3 regions of the Dactylosporangium sp. CA-092794 genome follow, and region 3 is predicted to be linked to each of the others. Evidence: riboswitches for the same ligand, from Rfam matches in the RefSeq annotation. Region 3 holds a riboswitch; each other region holds the start of a gene.
What was found. Region 3 has a riboswitch for cyclic di-AMP ahead of ACQPXD_RS30475 (C39 family peptidase). Riboswitches for the same ligand answer to the same signal wherever they lie in the genome.
Positions count from the first base shown of each region.

Region 1: linked by a shared signal. The riboswitch ahead of ACQPXD_RS05645 (NlpC/P60 family protein) and the one ahead of ACQPXD_RS30475 (C39 family peptidase) in region 3 are both predicted to bind cyclic di-AMP.
Region 2: linked by a shared signal. The riboswitch ahead of ACQPXD_RS10585 (C39 family peptidase) and the one ahead of ACQPXD_RS30475 (C39 family peptidase) in region 3 are both predicted to bind cyclic di-AMP.

Region 1 covers NZ_CP192044.1:1,285,142-1,292,607, forward strand. Annotated here, with positions in the region: gene ACQPXD_RS05630 (cyclic nucleotide-binding protein) at 1-2,873, shown strand, start outside; gene ACQPXD_RS05635 (hypothetical protein) at 3,133-4,305, shown strand; gene ACQPXD_RS05640 (hypothetical protein) at 4,419-4,772, shown strand; cyclic di-AMP (ydaO/yuaA leader) riboswitch at 5,025-5,163, shown strand; gene ACQPXD_RS05645 (NlpC/P60 family protein) at 5,171-6,163, shown strand; gene ACQPXD_RS05650 (methyltransferase domain-containing protein) at 6,227-7,009, shown strand; gene ACQPXD_RS05655 (Rv0361 family membrane protein) at 7,064-7,466, shown strand, end outside.
Region 2 covers NZ_CP192044.1:2,399,666-2,407,131, forward strand. Annotated here, with positions in the region: gene ACQPXD_RS10560 (MFS transporter) at 1-503, opposite strand, end outside; gene ACQPXD_RS10565 (GNAT family N-acetyltransferase) at 605-1,462, opposite strand; gene ACQPXD_RS10570 (M20 family metallopeptidase) at 1,459-2,577, opposite strand; gene ACQPXD_RS10575 (PH domain-containing protein) at 2,632-3,000, shown strand; gene ACQPXD_RS10580 (peptidase M23) at 3,087-4,076, opposite strand; cyclic di-AMP (ydaO/yuaA leader) riboswitch at 4,387-4,521, shown strand; gene ACQPXD_RS10585 (C39 family peptidase) at 4,529-5,425, shown strand; gene ACQPXD_RS10590 (transglycosylase domain-containing protein) at 5,864-7,466, opposite strand, start outside.
Region 3 covers NZ_CP192044.1:7,143,089-7,150,554, forward strand. Annotated here, with positions in the region: gene ACQPXD_RS30455 (DUF2637 domain-containing protein) at 1-665, opposite strand, end outside; gene ACQPXD_RS30460 (hypothetical protein) at 715-1,044, opposite strand; gene ACQPXD_RS30465 (hypothetical protein) at 1,229-2,491, shown strand; gene ACQPXD_RS30470 (DedA family protein) at 2,562-3,203, shown strand; gene ACQPXD_RS30475 (C39 family peptidase) at 3,191-3,901, opposite strand; cyclic di-AMP (ydaO/yuaA leader) riboswitch at 4,149-4,289, opposite strand; gene ACQPXD_RS30480 (hypothetical protein) at 4,447-4,677, shown strand; gene ACQPXD_RS30485 (DUF1360 domain-containing protein) at 4,712-5,221, opposite strand; gene ACQPXD_RS30490 (hypothetical protein) at 5,338-5,907, shown strand; gene ACQPXD_RS30495 (hypothetical protein) at 5,940-6,458, shown strand; gene ACQPXD_RS30500 (zinc-dependent alcohol dehydrogenase family protein) at 6,518-7,466, shown strand, end outside.

The sequences.
Region 1 (7,466 bases), 5.9 Mb from region 3:
TCCTCTACAAGGCGGGCGGCCGGCTGTTCTTCACCCGCGTGTTCGCGGTGCTGGCCGGCCTCGTCGCGCTGGCCGGGCTGGGCGTGTTCGGGTGGAACTGGTTCCGCGCCGACCAGTCGGTGTTCCTCACCAACGATTCGTACCTCGCCGGCGCCCTCGTCCTGCTCGGCCTCAACGTCTTCGCGCTGGCCTGCCACGAGCTGGGGCACGCGCTGGGCGCCAAACACGCCGGCCGAAGAGTCCCGGTTGCCGGATTTCTGGTGTACTTCGGGATCCCCTCCGTCTTCGTGGACACCACCGACGTGTGGATGGCCGGCCGGCGGGCCCGCCTGGTCACCACCATCGCCGGCCCGGCGACCGGCCTGATCCTCGCCGGCGCGTGCCAGATCGTGGGCGTGTTCTTCCCGGAGCTGCAGCCGTGGACGTTCAAGCTGGCGTTCGCGTGGTACCTCAACGCCCTGTTCAACCTCAACCCGTTCATGGCGCTCGACGGGTACTACCTGCTGATGGACTGGCTCGAGGTGCCCAACCTGCGGGCCCGGGGCCTGGCCTGGGTGCTGGCCCGCCTGCGCCGCCGCCCGCCGCGCTTCGCCGACCTGGACCGCGAGGGTCGCCTGGTCGCGCTCTACGGCATGCTCGCGGTGATCTGGATCGCCGTCGCCGTCAACCTGATGTACCGGGTGTACACCGACCGCGTCGCCGGCGTCGTCACCGGCCTGTGGAACGCCGGGTGGGCGGCCCGGGCGCTGCTGGCCGTGATCGTCGTGGGCCTGCTCGCGCCGCTGGTGTATCTCTTCTTCGGCTGGCTGCGCCGCCGCGGCCGGCGGCTGCGGGACCGGCTCGGCGAGCGCCGGCTGGTGCGCGACGAGCCGCGCCGGTTCGCCGCGCTGAGCTCGTCGGTGCTGTCCAACCTGCCGCCGGAGGCGCTCGCCCAGCTCGCCGGCCACGCCCGCTGGGTGCACCCGCGCACCGGCGAGCAGCTGGTCTTCGCCGGCGCCGCGCAGCCCTCGGTCTTCGTCGTCGTCGACGGCGCGCTGGAGGCCCGCCGCCCGGGCGACCCGACCGGCACCGTCCGCGAGCGGGTGGGCCGCGGCGGCGTCGTCGGCCTGGCCAACGCCCTGACCGGCGCCCCGGCCGCGCTGAGCTGGCTCACCGCCGGCACCACGCTGCTCGCCATCCCGTCGTCCTCGGTGGCCGCCGCGGTCGGCCCGCTGCCCGGACCGCCGCCGGTGGAGCGGGCGGAGCTGGAGCGGCTCGTCGGCGAGACCCCGGCGCTGATGTACCTGAGCCCGGAGGACCGCCTCGGCCTGATCAGCCGGGCCCGCCCGATGCACCTCGGGCCGGGCCAGCCGGTCGTGCTGCGCACCGGCAACGACGCCGTGGTCATCGAGTCCGGGTCGCTGCAGCTGCCCGAGGGCACCGAGCTGCACCGCGGCTCGATGATCGGCCCGTTCGGCGACGGCTCGCCCGGCCAGATCGCCACCGCCCGCACGCCCGCCCGGGCCTGGCTGCTGCCCGCGGTCGCCGGCCTGCCGCTGCTGCTCGGCCGCGCGGCCGGCGCGGTGCCCGGCGGCGGACGGCGCCCGCTCGCCGGCGCGCACCCGCCGTCGACCTATCCGCCGCTGGCCGCCCCGCCCGGGCCGCCGCCGCCCGCCGACGACAGCGTGGACCGCCGCTTCGAGCGCAAGCTCTGGTGGCTGCTGGTACTCCTGCTGCTCTTCGCCCTGTTGCTCACCGGCGCCAACCTGTTCACCGGCCCGGTGTGGGCCGAGATGCCCACCGACAACGCCCTGGTCACCGTCACGCGGGGCGGGGCGACGGTCCGGCTGGGCGGCGTCGAGCACGCGCTGGGCCGCAACGCCAAGCTGTACGTCCAGCACGGCGACTCGGTCCGGCTCAACCCCCGCTCCACGGCCACCCTGACCTTCCGCGGCGGCAGCGCCACGGTGCTGTGCGCGGGCGTCAGCGTGCAGATCGGCGACCTGGTCAGCGGGCAGCAGGCCCCGATCGAGCCGACCGCGGCGCTCACCCTCGACGCCGGCCGCCTGCTGGTCGACACGACGAGCACGACGACCGCGTTCAAGCCGCTGCGCCTCACCGTCGGCGACGTGACCACCGAGGGCTCCGCCCGCTTCGCGCTGAGCGCGGGCAACGAGCCGGAGGTCGGCCGCGGCGTGGTCCGGCAGCACGGCACGGCGGTCACCCCGGACCGGGGAGCCGACCTGACCTGCGGCGACGGCGTGGCCCTGCCGAAGCCGGGCGACACCCCGACGCTCCCGCCGTCGCCGACGGACACCCCGTCGGAGTCCCCGAGCCCGAGCGACTCCCCGTCCGCCTCGGCCTCGGCATCCGCGGAGGCGACGCCGACGGGCACGCCCACGAAGACCCCGACCCCCACGCCGACCAAGACCACCCCCGGCGCGCCGCCGCCCACCACCGCCGGCCCACCGCCGCCGACCACCGGCGCCCCGCCGACCACGAGCGCCGGCCCGCCGCCGGACACGACGCCGCCGACCGTGACGGTCCGCGCCGCGCCGAGCAGCATCTACCGCACCTGGAACGGCGGGCCGTGCTACTACGGCGACCCGCCGACGCCGTCCTCGTCGACGTCGAGCGTGACGATCGTCGGCTCGGACAACTCCGGCGCCGCGGGTGTCACGATCCGCTCGCTGACCTACACGTTCGAGGGCCGGACCCAGTCGTTGAAATACTCCGGCGGCAGCGGAAAATGGTCGGCCTCGGTCGGACCGTTCGCGGGGGCGGCCGGTGCGGAAACGCTCACGATCACCGCCGTCGTCCAGGATGCCGCGGGCAACGTATCGAGGGCGGGCAGCGCCTCGGTGGCCGTCGGCGAATGCATCGTTATTACCTGAACAGGAGAGACTGTGCTTTGTTGGTTCTGCGCCAAGGCGGCGCGGGGGTCGTGCCGGTTCTGCGGGCGTGGGCTGTGCGAGGACCACGCGAAGTTCGGCCCCTACCTGCTGGAGGTGCACCGGTCGCAACGCCGCGGGCGGGCCGAGGGGCTCGTCGTGGAGGATGCGGTGCAGTGCGGGACCTGTCGGCCGCGGCCGCAGCCGATTCCGATGCCTGAGCTCGACTGAGCTCGACCGAAAGTCCGAGATGGGGGAAGCGATGTCCGACTTCGACGAGGTGCTGGAGCGACTGCTCGGCGATCCCGGGTTCAAGGCCCGGCTGGCGGCCGATCCGCAGGGGGCCCTGGCCGGGTACCACCTCACACCGGACGAACTGGACATCCTGCACGCACAGCTCGGTGACGCCGGCGGGCAGACGCACGTCGAGCAGCGCACGAGCAAGGCGAGCATGTTCGGCGTGCTCTCCTCGATCGGCACCGGGCTGGGCGACGCGCTGCACGGCCACGGCGGCGTGAGCGGTCACGCGCTGGGCGGTAGCGGCGCGGCCGGGGTCGGCCACCGCATGCACGACATCGTCGAGCAGGCCGGCGGCCGGCACGCGGCGCCCGCGGGCGGCGGCGCGGGCGGGCTCGAGTCCCCGTCCCTCGCGCAGCACGTCCAGGACGCGGCGCAGGGCGGCCGGCACGCCGCCTCCGGGCTCGAGGAGGTGCACGTCGAGAGCCACCAGGAGTCGTACACCGAGTACCACAGCGAGGTCCGCTCCTCGGGCACCGTGTACCAGTCCAGCACCTACGCGGGCGGCACGGGCGGCACCCCGCACGAGCCGCCGGCCGGCGGGGCGGGCGGCGCGGCCGGGAGCCTGGCCGGGTTCGGCGCGGGCGGCGCCGGGGGAGTGGCCGGCGGGCTGTCGGGTTTCGACCAGTACCAGGGGCAGGGCGGCGCCGGGGGAGTGGCCGGGAGCGCGGCCGGCGGGCTGTCGGGCTTCGAGCAGCACCAGGGGCAGGGCGGCGGCATCGGGGGCGGCTTCGCCCATCTGCTGGAGCAGCCGGGCCAGGGCGGCGCGGGCCAGCCGGGCCAGGGTGGATTCGGCCCTGCGGGCCAGGGTGGCATCGCCGGCGGCATGGGCGGCCTCGTGCAGCAGGCCGCGCACGCGCAGGTGCCGGGCCAGGCGCCGACCGACGGCTACCACACCCGCGTGGACTGGGACGGCGACGGCCGCTGGGACCAGCACACCTACGTCAACCGGGCCGACGGCGGCGTCGACATCGTGGTCGACACCGACGGGGACGGACGCGCGGAGTTCATCGGCCACGACACCGACCGCGACGGGCTGATCAACTCCTCGGAGATCGACACCAACCACGACGGCGTGATGGACGCCCGCTACGAGGACGTCAACGGCGACGGCTGGCTGGACCGCCGAACCCGATAAAACCGTTTGCCTCGAAACGAGGTGGCACGTTTCGGGGAGCAGGCCGCTCGGATCGGCCCCTACCGTTCTAGAGGTACCCCCACCGGGGCTACTGAAGGAACCGGGAGCAGGTTATGAGCGACTTTGACCTCGACTGGGGCATGGAGCACGATCTCCACGTCGACCACGACGGCGGAGTCGAGCATGTCCTGGCCGACCACCACTTCGATCACCACGATTTTTCCGACGGTACCGACGGCGCCCACGACATCACCGACCCGCACTACGGCGACTTCGTGGACCCCGGCCAGCACGACGAGCCGCTCCAGCTCGACGAGCCGGACCCCGACCTGCCCGACTGGCAGCTCGACACCGACTTCCTGGACGGCCACTACGACCTGGTCGGCGCCGACCCGGACGAGAGCGACATGTGGTCGCAGTTCATGACGGACATGCACGAAGAAGTCAACCCGTATGCGGCCAACTGACCGCGGATGCTCATATCCAGCGCCGGCCGGTGTGATCGAGCGCACCGGCCGGCGCCGTTCTCGGCGCATTGTCACTGTCCGATGCGCAAAGTCAACCGGGGGTAATCCGGACTTTTAGGTGCTTTATATATTGAAGGCGACGCACGCCTTTCGCGCCGCCGGTGATCACGTTAAGTTAGGCCCTGGCCTGCTCGGCAGTCCGCCGTCCACCCCGGACGGCGCCGGGCAAGCGCCGCCGAATCGAGTTCTGCGCGTCGATTCATGCCGTGAACCGCACGCATCGAACCGGGGACCCAGAGTAATCATGGGGTGAATCCGCAACGTCGCGGTAGGGCGCTCTCTTCTCGCCCGAACCCGTCAGCTAACCCGGTAGGCGGTCGTTGCAGAAGGGTCATTCCTTGTCCACTGGACATCGTGCCCGCCGACCGTTGCTGCAGGCCGTGCTGGCCGCCGCCGCATCGATCGTCGTGCTGGCACCCGCCACGGTCGCGCACGCCGATCCAACGCTCGCCGAGATCGAGGCCCAGCTCGACAAGTCGAACCAGGACCTCGAGGCCACCATCGAGGCGTGGAACAAGCTCAACATCGACCTCGCGGCCTCCCAGGCCAAGTCGACCGAGCTGGAGGCGAAGCTCAAGCCGCTGGAAGACGGCCTGAACGCCGCCAACGCCGGCGTGGAGGAGCTGGCGGTCGCCGCCTTCAAGTCGTCCACCGGCAATCTGCGCAGCCTGTCGATCGTGCTCGGCGCCCAGTCGTCCGACTCGCTCATGGACCAGCTCTCGATGCTGCAGCAGATCACCCGCAACCAGCAGAAGAGCATTGACGACTTCAGGTCCGCGAAGTCGAAGGTCGACGACGAGAAAAAGCAGCTCGACCAGACGATCGCCGCGCAGAACACGCAGAAGGCCGACCTCGAGAACCAGCGCAAGAAGATCGAGGGCGACGTCAAGAAGTTCGAGGACCTGCAGAAGAAGGCCACCGCCGCCGGTTCGAAGAAGGTCAACCCGCCGAAGACCGACCCGGGCAACCTGCCCGCCGTCTCCGGCAAGGCCGGCACCGCGGTGAACTTCGCCAAGGCGCAGCTGGGCAAGCCCTACAAGTGGGGTGCCGCCGGGCCGAGCAGCTACGACTGCTCCGGCCTGACGATGGCGGCGTGGAAGCAGGCCGGCGTGACGCTGCCGCACAACGCGGCCAGCCAGTGGAGCCAGGTCGCACACATTCCGCGCGGCTCGCTGGCCCCGGGTGACCTCGTCTTCTACAACGGGCTCGGGCACGTCGGCATCTACGTCGGCAACGACACGATCATCCACGCGCCGCACACCGGCACGGTCGTGCAGTATGCGCCGATCGGCGTCGACAGCATCTACGGGTACGGCCGCGTGAGGGCCTGACCCGCCGGCACGGCGTGAGGGGCCGCGGACCGTGACGGTTCGCGGCCCCTCATCATTGAGGGCATGGCGTCGTGGGATCCGCAGCAGTACAACCGGTTCGCCGAGGAGCGGGCGCGGCCGTTCCGGGAACTCGTCGCCCGCATCCCGACGACGCAGGCCGTCGCGGTGGTGGACCTCGGGTGCGGGCCGGGCACGATGACCGCGACGCTGGCCGAGCGGTGGAGCGACGCGGCCGTGCTGGGCATCGACTCCTCGCCGGACATGATCGTCGCGGCGAGCGAGCGCCAGACCGCGCAGCTGCGGTTCCAGCTCGGCGACGCCGGGCAGTGGCGGCCGCAGCGCGGGTCCGTGGACGTCATCGTGGCCAATGCCTCCCTGCAGTGGGTCGACGACCACGAGACGCTGCTGCCGGCCTGGGCGGCCGGGCTCGACGACGGCGGCACGCTCGCCTTCCAGGTGCCGGTCTCGACGTTCGACCCCGGTTTCGGCGGCATCGCGGCCCGGCCGCGGTGGGCGGGGCTGCTGGGCGGCGCGGCCGGCGCCATCGGGCCGCGGTCGGCGACGCCGGTGCTGCCCGCCGCGGAGTACGTCCGGCTGCTCTCGGCGGCCGGGCTGACCGTCGACGCCTGGGAGACGACCTACTACCACGTGCTACCGGGCGACGACCCGGTGTTCGAGTGGTTCAAGGGCACCGGCCTGCGGCCCTACCTCGACGCGCTGTCCGGCGACGACCGCGAGGAGTTCACCGCGGAGGTCCGGCAGGAGCTGCGCCGGGGGTACCCCCGGGAGCCCTTCGGCACGATCCTGCCCTTCCCGCGGCTGTTTGTGGTCGGGCATCGGGCTTGATCCGCGTCGGGTGACTTACACCCGGCGAAGATCGACGCTCGTACGCTGGCGCGCGTGAGTAAAACAGCCAAGATCATCATTTTCAGCGTGCTCGGGTTCGTCCTCGTCTGCTGCGGGGGTGGCGCGGCCGCGGTGTTCTTCTTCGTCAACGCCGGCCTCAAGGAGCCCAAGGCGGCGGCCGGGGACTTCCTGACCGCGCTGGAGGGCGGCAACAACCAGGCCGCCTACCAGATGCTGTGCGACTCGGCGCGGGAGAGCTACGGCCCGGAGACCTTCGCGTCGTTCGTCGAGCAGCACGCCCCGGCCTCGCATGATCTCGGCTTCGGCGGCTCGTACAGCAACACTGACGGCAACGAGACGGCCTCGATCACCGCCTCCATCACCTACAAGAACGGCTCGAAGGACAGTCGCACGCTGCCGATGACCAAAGAGGGCGGCGCCTGGAAGGTGTGCGGCA
Region 2 (7,466 bases), 4.7 Mb from region 3:
ATCCAGAAGGCGCTGCTCCAGGAGAAGTGTTCCAGCAGGGCGCCGCCGGTGACCGGGCCGACGAGCACGCCGACGCCGGCCGCGGCCGACCAGGCGGCGAACGCCTTGGGCCGCTCCTGCGGGGAGAAGATCCGGGTGATGATCGCCAGGGTGGCCGGCATGACGAACGCGGCGCCGAGGCCCATCACCGCCCGCCAGGCGATCAGCTGGCCGGGCGAGTCGGACAGGGCCGCCACCGCGGAGCCGCCGCCGAAGACGACCAGCCCGCCGAGCAGGGCGTTGCGCGAGCCGAGGCGGGCGCCGAGGGTGCCGGCCAGGATCAGTGCCGAGGCGAAGACGAGGGTGTACGCGTCGGTGATCCACTGCAGGTCGGAGGTGCCCGCGTGCAGGGCGCGGGCCAGGGACGGCAGGGCGGTGTTGAGCACGGAGGTGTCGAGGCTGACGGCGATGAGCGCCAGGCTGAGCACCGCCAGGGCGGCCCAGCGGCGGGGGTACTCGGGCATCACAGAGACTCCTTACGGACGTGTGTTTACGTCCGTAAGATTAGGCACGTCAGTTAACGGCTGTAAAGTCAGTCCGTTCTGTGGTGGTCGTCACACTGTCTTCACGCGCCTCCCAGCAGGTAGCGCCCGTCGCGGGAGATGCCGGTGACCCGCAGCCCGGCGGCCAGACCGTCCAGGATCGCGTCGCGGACCGCGTGCCGCCAGCGCAGCGCCGCGCCCGGGTCGCGCAGGCGCAGGTCCTCCGCGTCGGCGGGCACGGCCACCGTGCGTACCCCCGCCGCGGCAACGGCGTGCGCGACCGGCTCGGTCCCGTCCGGCGAGGGCGAGACCGCGGCCACCGCGCCGGTCAGGTCGGCCTCCGCGAGCCGGCCCGCGGCCGCCGCCTCGGCCCGCGCGCCGGCGAGGCGCCACACCACGAGGATGCGGTCGCTCAGGTCGCCGCTGTTGATGCCGTCGGTCATCGCGTCATAGAACTCCGGCAGGTACTCGGCCGCGTCGGCGCCGAGCTTCTGCAGGTTGAAGTACGCATTGCGCCGGATGAGCGGGTCGTAGGTCCAGTGCACCTCGGGCACGCCCCGGGCCAGCGTCCAGGCCCGCTGGTGCAGCTTCAGGGCGAAGCCGACGCCCTGGCCGTGGCCGCCGCGCTCGACCCCGGCCAGGTGCGAGTGCAGGTGCCAGCCGGCGGCCCCGGCGTCGCCGCCCCGGCCGAAGAAGCCGATCGCGGTGCCGACCAGCGCCTCGCCGCGGTACGCACCGGCGACGTAGTTACCGGAGTGCGCATACGTACGCAGGATCACGGTGGAGGCGACCTCGGCCGGGTGGTCGGCCCGCCAGACCCGCTGCAGCAGCGCCGAGCACTCGGTCAGCTCCGCGGCCGAGGACAGCTCCACCACCTTGACCCCGACGCGGTCCGCGGCCTGCGCGGCCTGGGCCCAGGCCCGGGCGACCTCGCCGGTCACTCGTCCCGCCCGATGGCCGCGGTCAGGGTCGCGACCAGGGCGGCCCGCTCCGGCAGGCTCGACAGCTCGATCCACTCGCCCTCCGCGTGCGCGTTGCCGCCGATCGCGCCCAGCCCGTCGAGGGTCCGCACGCCGATGCCGGCGGTGAGGTTGCCGTCGGAGCCGCCGCCGACCGCCTCCGCGGTCACCGCGTCGCCGGTCAGCCGCCGGGCCAGCGCGAACAGCTCCGCCGAGGCCGACTCCGGCAGCGCCGGGCGGGCCGGGCCGAGGTCCACCTCGACCGCGGCGCCGGGCAGCACGGGGGCCAGGCCGCGCAGGGCCTCGTCGACCCGGCGCAGCTCGTCCTGGTCGAACGAGCGCGCGTCGACGCTGATCCGGGCCGCCGCCGGCACGGTGTTGCTGGTCGTGCCGATGACGGCGTCGGTCGGCGTGACGGTCGTGCTCCGCCCGGCGTCGCCGAGCGCGGCGATGCGCAGGATCTGGTGGGCCAGCTCGACGCCGGCGTTGATGCCGCGGTGCGGTGCGTTGCCGGCGTGGGCGGCCCGCCCGGTGACCCGGACCGTGTAGTGGGCGATGCCCTTGCGGGCCACCTTGAGCCGCCCGCCGGAGCTGCCCTCCAGCACCAGCGCCCCGGCCGCGCCGCGGGCGGTGTCCTCGATGAGCGCGGTCGAGGTCGGCGAGCCGATCTCCTCGTCGGCGTTGACCACGACCGCCACCCCGTCGAGGTCGGGCAGCGCGCTGAGGGCGTGGAACAGCACCACCAGCCCGCCCTTCATGTCGACCACACCGGGCCCGGTGGCCCGGTCGCCGTCGACCGAGAACGGCCAGCGGGCCAGCGTGCCGCGCGGCCAGACGGTGTCGTAGTGCCCGATGAGCACGACCCGCGGCGGCCCGTCGCCGAACCGCCAGCGCAGGTGGGGCCGGTCGGCGACGAGGATCCGCTCCGGCGCCTCGCCGATGTGGCGCCGGCCGAGCGCGGCGACCACGTCGGCGCAGCGGGCCAGCGCCTCGGGATCGGCGGAGGGCGATTCGACGCCGACCAGTTCGGCCAGATCGTCGCGCATGATGGGGGCATCGTCGGAAAGCTTGACCCGTAAGGTGTCCAGCGCCGTCATCCCCCCACGGTAGCGGCCCGGGCGCATGTTGATGGGGGTCGGTACGTTGGGGTCATGGCACAGCAGGCGAAGTACGACCGCCGCGAGCAGTACGAGCAGATCGCGTCGGGCCTGCTGCCCGGCGAGAGCATCATCGCCGTCTACGACGCCGTCGGGGTCGGCACGGGCTTCATCGGCCTGACCGATCGGCGGGTCATCCTGCAGGACCGGTCGTTCGTCGGCAAGCGGGTCGCCATCACCTCCATCCCCTACGGCAAGGTCACCGCGGTCTCGGTGGTGAGCAACAAGTCGTGGGCGGGCAGCTTCTTCAGCAGCGGCACGGTGGCCGTGCACGTCGGCACGCACACCTACGAGGTCGACGTCCGCGGGGTCGAGAAGACCCAGCACATCCACAACGTGATCCTGCACTACGCCGGGCAGTAGACGGCCCGGCCCGGCGCACCGCGCGCCGGGCCGGGGTCAGGGATTCAGGGGTCTACGGGTCTACGGATCTCGGGATTCAGCAGGTCCTACAGCAGCTGGTCGACGATCTGCTCGGCCAGGCCCTGCCACTTGGCGTAGGCGTCGGGGAAGGCCGAACGCTGGACCATCTGCGCGGCGACGGTCACCGCGTAGTCGCCCCAGCCGGGGATCGACAGCAGCGCCGCGTAGAAGCGGCGGGCCGACTCGTGCGGGTTCATCAGCTGGTCGACGCTGCCCCAGCTCGGCCGCTGCTGGAACAGCCCGACCGAGTCGTAGTCGTAGCCCACGCCCTCGTTCGGGTGCTGCAGCGACGCGGGCAGGTTGGCGTTGGCCAGGTTGCGCAGGTGGCTCTCCTGCAGGGCGGTGGAGACCGCGATGACCGCGGCCTTGGCCGGCAGCCGCTCGTGGCGGGCCACGTCGACGATCGCCGCCGCGTTGTCCATCTCGGCCTGCGTCAGGCCGCCGACCGGCACCGGCGGCTTCGCCGCGGGCGCGGGACTCGACGCGGCCGGCGCCGGCGCCTTGGAAGATCGCGTGGCCGGGTCGGTGGCGCGCTTCGCCCGGTCGTAGTCGCGCGAGGCGGGGCCGGTGCTGGCCCGGTCGGCGTCGGCGACCAGCGCCGATCCTGAGCCCGCCGGGCCGCCGCGGCCGGCCGGAGTGCTCAGCGTCGTGGACAACCCGAAGGCGGCCATCGCGACCACCAGCGCGGCCACCGCGCCCTGGCGGGCACCGGCCGGCATTGCCCCGAGCCGGGAGGGCAGCGTCGCACCGAGCCGGGAGGGCAGTGCGGCACCGAGCCGGGAGGGGAGGGCCGAGGTGAGGCGAGCCGGGAGGGCCGAGCCGAGCCGGTTCGGGACGGCGGCTTTGAACCGGCCGGTTTGGGCCGCGAGGCCCCGGGCCGCCCGGATCAGGCGGCGGGGCGGCAAGAACGCCACCAGCCAGTGGGTCGCGTGCCGGAATCGGCGGAGCCGCAGGTGCCGCGGCTTGCCGTTGGCACCATCGCTGAGCTGCGGTTTTTCGTCGGCGCTGTCGTGCATCCGGGCAGGCTAGCCCGGCCTCCCGAGCGGGTGATTCCGGGCATGAGAAACGGCCCGGCGGCCTATGGGCACAGCCCCGTCCGCGCGCCTCCGATGTCCCGGGCGGCCTGTGGTCATAGGGCCGTCCGCGTTCCTTGCATTTCGCGCATTCCGTACAAAGGCGGCGGCCCGGCGGCCTCCGGGCAGGCGGCGGGCCGCGCGGCTCCGGATCGCGCGGTGGCCGAATCACCCGGGGGGTGAAATGGCCTCTGACCGGCCCGTTTACCGTCTACGCACCCGTCGTGGCCCATGTTCGCCGCGGGGCGACTCCGCGGCGGATCCGCCGAGTCGTGCCCTGGGCACGAGCCGGGGACCCAGGTACCTGGGGTGAATCCGCCGTCCGCGGTAGGGCGATCTTCCCGCCCGAACCCGTCAGCTAACCCGGTAGGCGGTCCCGGAAGGAGCAGGTACCCGTGCCGTACCTCTACAAACCCCGGCATTCGCCCACCAAACCCACCTCCGCCCGCCGGCTGCCGATCGCGGCCGCCTCCGCCGTCCTCGCCGTCGCCGCGGGCGTCGGCGTCGCCGCTCTCCAGCAGTCGGGCGGCGCCGCCACGACCGCGACCGCCGCCGACGCCCAGTCCCTCTCCGAGGCGGAGTCATCCGCCGGGGCGGCGACCGCGGCCGAGCTCGCCAGGCAGCGCGGACAGGCCCCGCCCGACCCGGCGAAGACCGGCACGAAGGGCGGCACCGCCACCACCGGCAAGCCGACCGCCGCGGCCAAGGCCGCGCCCACCCCGGCCGCGACGACCGCCGCGGCGGCACCGTCGCCGTCGGCCCCGGCCAGCACGGCGCCGCCGGCCCAGAAGGACGTGTCGTACCAGTTCGCCTGGCAGGAGAACTATTACTTCTGCGGGCCGGCGGCGACGCGGATCGCGCTCACCGCGCGCGGGCTGACCCCGTCGCAGTCGGAGGTCGCGCAGAAGCTCGGCACCACGGTCAACGGCACGAACTCGGCGGACGACACGACCCGGGCGCTGAACGGGTACCTCGGCACGTCCTTCTACAAGTCGCACTTCATCCGCGGGCAGTCGGCGACCCAGTCCGACGTCGACCAGCTGCGCGCCGACCTCGTCAACGCGATCTCGCAGGGCTACGCGGTGGTGGCCAACATCGCCGGGTCGACGACCGACGAGAACGGGCACGCGCACTCGTATCCGGACGGGCACTTCCTGACCGTCGTCGGCTACCGCGACAACGGGCAGATCGCCCAGATCGCCGACCCCGCCGACGCGCTGGGCGTCGGCTCGTACCCGCTGACCACGGCCAAGCTGGCCGACTGGATCGCCCTCCGCGGCTATTCAGCCTGATTGCCAACATATGCGGAAATATCGGATAAATCCGGACGCGCCAGCGTCTGGATTTATCCGCCCGCAAGGGCTCAGCCACGTCGCGTCCGCCGGCGCGGTGGATGAGGCCAGCGCCTGATCGTGCCAGTTGATATCCGGCGGGACACAAGCGATCATCGACGCCGACCCCCGGGCGGCACGGCAAACCGGTGCGGATGTCGCACCCGTCGGGCGCACCCTGCGATCCGCGCGGCCGGGCCGGACGTATGTCTCCGTGATCATGATGTCTGCGGTGACCGCACACCGGGTTTGCCATGATCCCGGAGACTTGTGGTACACGGGGGTACATCAGCACTCCGTGATCATGAAAAACCGTTGGTGTCGGTGCCAGTTGCGCATGATCACGGAGACTTCCGGTCGCTGCGCCGCGTGCAGCGCCCGACGTGCGGGATGTGGGCGTCAGCCGCCCAGTGCGCGAGCCCGGGTGGGGGCGGGGAAGCCCTTGACCGGCTGGCCGCGCACCGCGGCCGCCATCGTCACCGCGACCGCCTGGTTGACCGAGCTGGACACGCCGCCGCCGACCGAGTCGTTGGGGTTGTCCGGGTTCACCGCGATCCCGGCCGCCGCCACCTGCGGCGTGAAGCCGACGAACGTCTCCGTCGAGTTGTACTCCGAGCTGCCCGTCTTGCCGGCGACCGGGCGCCCGCCGAGGATGCCGGACACGGCCTCCGCCGTACCGCCGTCGCACTTGCCGTAGACCGAGCCCTTGCCGACCGGGCAGCGCGCCGCGTCGGTCGCGGCCGCGGCCACGTCGGGGTCGACCGCCTGCTTGCACTTCGGCGCGGCCGCCTCGACCGGCTTGCCGGCCTGGTCGGTGATCGACAGCACCGGCAGGGGCTGGCAGTACAGCCCGCCGGCGGCGACCGTCGCGTAGGCGTTGGCCAGCTCCAGCGGCGTGGTCGAGGCGTTGCCGAGCGTGAACGAGCCCCACTCGTCAGCCTTGCCGGCCATCGTCTGGTCGCCCTCGGCCCGGAACGTGATGCCGAGCCGCTGCGCCATCTCCACTACGCGTTTCGCGCCGACCCGCTGCTCCAGCCACACGAAGTACGTGTTCACGGAGCGGCCGAACCCCGTCCACATCGACCGGTTGCCGTCCATCCAGCTCGGGCTGTCGTTGGCCGGGCACCACCGGCCGCCGCAGGAGCCGGCGCCGCTGCCGGGCCAGATGGTCACCAGCCGGGCCGGCGCGTTGAAGGAGGTGCTCAGCGGCAGGCCGTTCTCGAGCGCGGTGAGCATCGTGAACATCTTGAACGTCGAGCCGGCCTGGTAGCCCTGGACCCCGGCGCCGCCCCCGACGAGCTGGTTCACGGTGTTGGGGTACGCCGGGTGCTGATCCGGGTTCGCCTCGAGGCTGTAGTGGCGGTTGACGGCCATGGCGAGGACCCGCCCGGTGCCCGGCGTGACGACGGCGAGGGGGAGCGAGCGGGCGTTGCCGTAGCCGTACACCCGCAGCGACTGCTCCAGCGCGGTGGCCTGGATGCCCGGGTCCAGCGAGGTGACGACCGTGTAGCCGCCGGTGCGCAGCTTCTCGTCGCGCTCGGACGTGGAGGCGCCGAACTCGGGCTGGCTGTTCCACCACTGGCGGAAGTAGTCGCAGAAGAAGCCCCAGTCGTTGTGCTCCTGCGCCACCGACGCGCAGTCGTTGGGCAGCCGCTGCTGGCTGATCTTGAGCTCGCCGGCCTTGGCCGCCTCCGCCTCGGCGGGCGTGATCGTCTTCATCTTCGCCATCGCGTCGAGCGTGTAGGCGCGCCGCTGCAGGGCGGCGGCCTTGTCGCCGGTGATCGGGTTGTCGGCGTCGGGGGACTGCAGCAGGCCGGCCAGCAGCGCCGCCTCGGGCAGGGTGAGGTCGGCCGGGGTCTTGCCGAAGTACGTCGCGGCGGCGGCGTAGATGCCGTAGGCGCCCGCCCCGAAGTAGGAGATGTTGAGGTACTGCTGCAAAATCTGCTGCTTGCTGATCTGCTTCTCCAGCGCGCCGGCGTAGCGCATCTCGCGCAGCTTGCGC
Region 3 (7,466 bases):
TCGGCGCGGAGTTGGTCGGTCAATGCCTTGTGAGTCAGTGGCCGACCCTGACGGCGGAGCGCCTGCTGTGCCGCGGTCGCCGCCGGGAGCAGGTGCGCCACGTCGGGGGCCGTGCCCGGATCGCTCGCGCGGCCACGTCGCGGGCGCTTGGCTTGGCTCGCGTCGTCGCCGCGTGTCGCTATGGAGCCCGCTGCCTTACCGTCGCTACGGCGCTCCACGCGATGACGGTCCGACGCGCCGGTTGCGTTACCGGGCACTGCCGGATTGATCGGCAGAACTGACTGGGGCGCGGTGACCGGCGCGGGCAGCGCGGGCTGACGGGTAGCTGGCAGGACAGGTGTCATCCGACCCAGGGCGATCTTGACCATGACCAAGAAGCCGAGCGCCGGCAGCGCGGCAGCCAGCCAGCCGATCACCGACCGCTCCGCCTCGACCACCTGCGCGGCGATCGACAGCGTCACCGCGCACACCAGCACCACTGCCGGAAAGTGCACCGACTTGTGCTGGCGTTTACGCCGGCGGATCTCCAACCCGCTGGCACCAGACATCAGCTCCAGTACGACGGCATCGGCCCAGGCCAGCCAACCGCCCTGGCCATGCGCGGTGGCGAGGTTGTGGACATGGGTAAAGCTCGCCGCACCAGCGGCGCCACCGATGGCGAACATGATGATGATCTGCACGATCCCCTCGGCGCGGCTGGTCCGAGTCTCCAGATCACCCGTGGTTGCTGGGGTGGTCATCCACGCTCACCTCCTTGGTGAGCGCGGATAGGTACGCCTGGACCTGCGCCGCCTGCTCGGCTTCGCCGATCTGGCTTAGGTTGGCCAGGAATCCGCCCAGTTCTGCGGCGTGGTCCGTGGTCAGGTGGAGCGAGGCGCTGATCGGCAGCCAGTCGCGCTCCAGACCGGAGAACTCCAGGTCGACGTAGGTAGCGGTTAGCCACCGGGCGTGCGCCTGGTACAGACTTGCGGTGACCTCCAGTCGCTGGCTCGCGCTCCCGGGAGCGCTGAAGGTGGTCGGGGTACTGCGGTGCGCCTCTCCCATGGATGTGGATGGCGTTGCGGTGCAACGGTTTCGGTCACACCAGGTGGGGTGCTGGACGTGGTCCAGATTGTGTGAGCTTTTTTCGCTCATTGACTACGGTCAAGAGCCAGACGGCCCGGGGCCTGGCCCGGCTGCGGCAACTACTGGAGGAGGACGGGGCGATGACGGCGGTCGGTGATGGGCGATGAGCGGGCTGCGGACGTTGTTCGAGGAGCTGGCCGGCGCGGACGGGCCGCCGACGCGGCTGCGCGCCGACGAGGTGTACGGCGCGGCGCGGCGCCGGCTGCGGCGGCGGCAGGCGGCCTGGACGGTGACCGGGGTGGTGGCCGGCGGGCTGGCGCTCGGCCTGGGGCTGCAGGGCCTGCGGCCGGTGCCGGCGGTGCCGGAGCCCGTGCAGACCGGCGGCGGCGCCGGGCCGGTGGTGTCGGTCGCCGCCACCGACGCCGAACACCTGTACGCGGGCGTGCGCACGTGCGGCGGGGACGACTGCCCGGCCCGGCTGATCGGGTCCGACGACGGCGGCCGCACCTGGACGGTGCGGCAGGAGGACTTCGGCGACGGCGAGGTCGACGCGCCGGCGCCCGGCGTGCTGCTGCACACGACCGAGTCGATGGGCGATCCGAGCGGGGCCACCGGGCCGAAGCTGATCCGGCATCACCACGTCAGCACCGACGGCGGGCGGACCTGGCGTGAGCTGCAGCGGGTTGCCGATCCCGTGGCGGCGGTACCCGGCAACGGCTGGCTCCAGTGCGCGCCGACCTCCCTCGACACGCCGTGCAAGCTGCTGGCCGTCGACCCGCAGACCGCGCGCATGGCGCCGCTGAGCGCTCAGCCCGGCCTGGACGTGAACGCGACCGACGCCGCGCCGGCCTCCTCCGGGCCGTGGGTGATCGGTATCAGCGACACTCACCAATATGCGCTGGCCCTGACCCGTGACCGCGGGCGCACGTGGTCGGTGCACGCCTTCGACGAGGCCGGCGCGGTGCAGGTCACGGCGGCCAGCGCGGACGGCGTCACGGCGTACGCGATCGTCTCGAAACGCACCGACACGGCGGAGCCGGGGGCCACGGCCGCGCCCGGGCCGGCCGCGGCGGTGCTGCGCACGACCGACGGCGGTGCCACCTGGCAGGCGGTGGACCCGGGCCACACGCTGCCCTCGGGCACCGGCTACTACATGGACGGCGACGCGTACCTCGCCGCCGACGGCAGCCACGTCGTCCTGCTGCGCTCCGACGACCGGCAGCGCTGGTTCGTCAGCGGCGACCGCGGCGCCACCTACCGGGAGGCGCGCCCGAGCGGGCTCGGCGAGCACATCACCCTGTCCGGCCAGCGGCCACCGGTCCAGACCGCGGTGCCGGGCGTGTACCTGGCCTTCGACGACCGGGCCGCCTACCGCTCCACCGACGGGCTGAGCTGGACCCGCATCCCGATCGAGCCCGTCCGCTGACGGCCGCCGGGCCCGGCGCGCCCGGGCCCGGCGGCTTATGGTTGCGGTGGGGAGAGCGAGGGGGCGGCAGGTGGGTGGGTTCACGGCCTTGGTCGGCCACTACGGCTATCTGGGCCTGGCGGTGCTGGTGCTGATCGAGGGGTTCGGGGTGCCGGCGCCCGGCGAGACGGCGATCATCATCGCCTCGGGGTTCGCCGGGCACGGCCGGCTCAACGTGTTCGCGGTCGGCGCGGTCGCGTTCGCGGCGGCGGTGACCGGCGACAGCATCGGCTACTGGATCGGGCGCACCGGCGGACGCCGGCTGATCCTGCGCTACGGCCGGTACGTCCGGCTGACCGAGGAGCGCCTGGCCCGGATGGAGCGCTTCATGACCCGCCGTGGGCCGATCATGGTGGCCGTGGCCCGGTTCGTCGAGGGCCTGCGCCAGCTCAACGGCGTCGTGGCCGGCGCCACCGGCATGCCGTGGCCGCGGTTCGTGACGTTCAACGCGATCGGCGCCGCCCTGTGGGTCGGCGCCTGGACGACCGGCGGCTACCTGGTCGGCGACCACATCCCGGCGATCGAGGCGGCGGCCGGCCGCTACCAGTGGTATGCCGTGGCCGGCGCGGTCGTCGCCGTCGTGGTCTGGCTGGTGCTGCACCGGGTGCTGCACCGCCGGGGGCCGGCCCCGGACGAGGCCGGCCCCCGGCGCAGCCGCGCTCAGGCCGAGTAGCCGCGCGACGCCACCCAGTTCGCCATGGGGTAGGTGGCCATCCAGTAGGTCCGCGGGCCGAACATGCCCGACGGGTCGGCGATCTGCACCTGCCGGCCGTGGTCGCGGTAGGCGACGATCGTCACGAAGTGCCCGCCCCCGAACTCGTGGTAGGTGCCGCCCACGTCGGTGGCGCCGCCGACGATGTTGGCCACGACCGCGCGCCCGGAGGTCACCGCCGCCACGACGTCGCGCTGCAGCCGCTCGGCCTGCTCGCCGTCGGCGCGCTGGCCCGGGATCCAGTGGGTCTGGTACTCGTCCTTGCCCAGCGCCGCGTTGAGCACGTGGGTCGCGTTGTCGGCCGAGTTCGTGCCGTTGACGGTGGTGCCGAGCCGCCGCGCCACCTCGTCCTGCGACATCGAGATACCGTTCGAGGTCAGGGCGATGCGCGTGGACGCGGGCCCGCAGTAGTAGAAGTTCGGCTGATACTGGAAGTCGTAGGACACGGCCTGCTCCGCGGGCGCGAGGTCCAGCGGGTCGGGCGCGGGCGCCGAGGCGGTCGCCGTCGGCGGGTGCGTCGCTTCGGCACGCAGTGCGGCGGTGCCGGTGTCGTGGGCGCCGGCCGGCGCCGTGGTCTGGCCGAGCAGGGTGGCCGTCGTCACGGAGACGGCGGCGAGCGCGCCGGCGCCGAGCAGCGCGCCGATGATTCGTCGGTGCATTGAGGGGTACTCCTGAAGCTGAGCCGATTCGGGCATGGTCGATCGCGCGCGCAGCGTCATCCGCCGGCGCCGTAGAGAGCACGGCGTCGCTGGACGCTATTCGCGCAACAATAAGAAATGTCGAGGGCCGATACCTGGCCCTTCGAAACCGGGGCGTCAGTCCCCGGTGCGGCCGGCCATGCCGAAATGTGCCGCCAGGCGCCGCGCTATGGGCGGCGGGTCGTTCTGGGCGTTGTACACCTTGCAAAACTCCTTCCGCGACCGCCTACCGGGTTAGCTGACGGATTCGGGCGGGAAGCTCGCCCTACCACGGCCATGAGGCCGATGGATTCACCCCGGAACTACCTGGGTCCCCGGCTCGCGCAATGCGACTCGGCGGTTCTGTGCCGGCGCCGTCCATTTACGGCAAACGACCAGCTCAGACGGCCTGACATTACTGGTCGGTACCGATTCTGCCAAGCCCTTGGATTTCGCCGATTTCTTTAGCCGCGCGCCGGCCGGGTAGTCGAATCCGGGAGGCTTTCGGAATGGAAAGGAGTTCCTCGATGGGCGAGACGCACTCGACGGCCGACGACATCGTCTACGACCTGGTGAGCATCCAGTACCACGCGATGAAGGGCGCGTATCTCTACACGAAGTACGCCGACGACGCCCATGAGCACGATGACGTGCGGGCATTCATCGACCAGGTGTGCCGCGAGGATGCCGAGCGGGCGCAGCGCGCCCACGAGCTGCTCGGCCGGATCACGACGCGCCACCACGCCGGCGTCGGCTGATGCCGCCCGGCAGTCCACCGGCGGCCGCCCGGGCTCAGTCCCCCGCGGCCGCCCTTTTCGCCGCGTCGTACGCCAGGTGCAGGAAGTCCGACCCGGCCACGGCCGTGGCCACGCCCATGCCGAAGCGGGTCAGCCGCGGCGCGAACACCAGCCCCGCCGCGAGGCCGCCCGCGACCCACACCCCGGTGCAGAAGGGGCAGGTGAGCAGCTCCCCGAGCGCGTGCCGGGCGCCGTGGCCGCGCGGGCTCTCGTTGAGCTCGGCCTCGCCGGCCGGCTCCTCGAAGCGGGTGAACGGCGCCCGCAGCGGGCTGGTCACCGCGTCCTTGGTGATCAGCCGGGAGAGCTTGTGGGTCGACACGGCCAGCAGCGCCACGTCCCCGGCCGAGGGCCGCACCGGCAGCTCGCGCCCGGACAGCCGGGCCGCGCCCGCCACCGCGCCGGCCGCCGCCGCGAACACGCCGAGCACGGTCGCGTAGCCGCGCAGGGGCCGCTCGTCGGGGGCTTCGCGGGCGTACTCCCGCGCGGTGCGATCGATGTCCACCATGGCTGGTCGCCTACCCGGTCACCGCACCACGGAAACACCGCCCCCGCACCCGCGGGTGAGGTGGCCCGCCGCGACCGCGGACTAGCGTTGGTTTGATCGCTTCGAAGGGATTGGTCATGTCGGGTACACCCTTGTTGGCCATCATCGTGGTCGTGGTCGTGCTGATCGTCATCGCCCTCGTCGCGACGTCCATCGGCCGGTACCGCCGCTCGAAGGCCCTGCGGCGCCGGTTCGGCCCCGAGTACGACCGGGCGGTCTCCGAGCGGCCCAGCCGCCGGGCCGCCGAGCGCGACCTGCAGCAGCGCGAGCGCCGGCACGCCGAGCTGTCGCTGCGCGACCTCGAACCGCGGCAGCGGCAGCGCTACGCCGACCAGTGGGAGCGCACGCAGGCGCACTTCGTCGAGGAGCCCGAGGCCGCGACCCGGGAGGCGGACGCCCTGGTGACCCAGGTGATGGCCGAGCGCGGGTACCCCGTCGACGACTTCGACACCCGGGTGCAGGACCTCAGCGTCGAACACTCCGAGACCCTCGGCCACTACCGCGACGCCCACGAGATCAACAAGGTGAACGAGCGCGGCCAGGCCTCGACGGAGCAGCTCCGCCAGGCGCTGATGCACTACCGGGTCCTCTTCGCCGACCTGCTCGGCGACCGCCCGGGCGGCCGCACCGCCGCCGGCCACGGCTGACCCCGGGCCTCTTCACGGAAGGTGGGATCGCCATGCGCGACAACAGCTCCTCCGACCCGAGGCGGAGCGGCCAGCGGCCCTCGGGCCCCGGCCCGGCGCCGACCGGCGGCGCCGGGGCCCGCCCGATGCCCGGACCCCCGCGGCCCGGCCCCGGCCAGCCCCAGCCGGGTCCCGCACAGCCCCGTCCAGGTCCAACACCGAAGCCCCCGCCGGGTCCCGCACAGCCTCGGCCCGGTCCCGCGCAGCCGCAGCCCGGTTCACCGGAGGACGCCACGGCGACCGGCCAGGAGGGGATCTGGGACGCCGAGCGGGCCGACGAGTTCCGGCACCGCTGGCACGACGTGCAGACCCACTTCGTCGAGAACCCGTCGGGCAGCCTCACCGAGGCCCGGCAGCTGCTGGACGAGGCCGTGCAGGAGCTCACCACCAGCGTCCGCAACCGCGAGGAGGAGCTCGAGCGCAGCAACGCCCGCGCCTCGGACAGCACCGAGGGCATGCGCTCCACCGTGCTGCAGTACCACCAGCTCCTCGACCGCCTGCTGTCCGTCTGACCGGGTGGAATCCGCGGAGGGCGCGGGCCGTTCGCGCGGTTGGCGGACAGAATGGGGCGATGGAGACGATGACCGCGTGGCGCGTCGAGCGGCCCGGGCCCGTCGCGACGCACCCGCTGCGCAAGGTGTCGCTGCCCGTGCCGGAGCCGGCCGCCGACGAGGTGCTCATCCGGATCCGCACGTGCGCGGTCTGCCGGACCGATCTGCACCTGGCCGAGGGCGACCTGGCGCCGCGCCACCCCGGCACGGTGCCCGGGCACGAGGTGGTCGGCACGGTCGAGCGGCTCGGGGAGGCCGTGTCCGGGCCGCCGGTCGGCACCCGGGTCGGGGTGGCCTGGCTGCGGTGGACGTGCGGCCAGTGCAAGTACTGCCTGCGCGGCGCCGAGAACCTGTGCCCGTACTCCCGCTACACCGGCTGGGACGCCGACGGCGGCTACGCGCAGTACTGCGCCGCGCCGGCCGACTACGTCTACCGCCTGCCCGACGCATATTCCGACGACGAGGTCGCGCCGCTGCTGTGCGCCGGCATCATCGGCTTCCGCGCGCTGCGCCGGTCCGAGCTGCCGCACGGCGGCCGGCTGGGCATCTACGGCTTCGGCGCCTCGGCGCACCTGGCGGCGCAGGTCGCGATCGCCGAGGGCGCCACCGTGCACGTCGTCACCCGCGGCGAGGCGGCCCGCGAGCTGGCGCTGTCGCTGGGCGCCGCGTCGGCGTCGGCGACCGAGCCGCCGGAGCCGCTCGACGCCGCGATCCTGTTCGCCCCGGTCGGCACCCTGGTCCCGCCGGCCCTGGCCGCCCTGGACCGGGGCGGCACCCTGGCGATCGCCGGCATCCACCTGACCGGCATCCCGCCGCTGAACTACGCCGAGCACCTCTTCCAGGAGCGCCGCCTGGTCAGCGTCACCGCGAACACCCGCGACGACGGCCGCGAGTTCCTCGACATCGCGGCCCGCCACCGGCTCCGGGTGACCACCACCGCCTACCCGCTGGCCGAGGCCGACCGGGCCC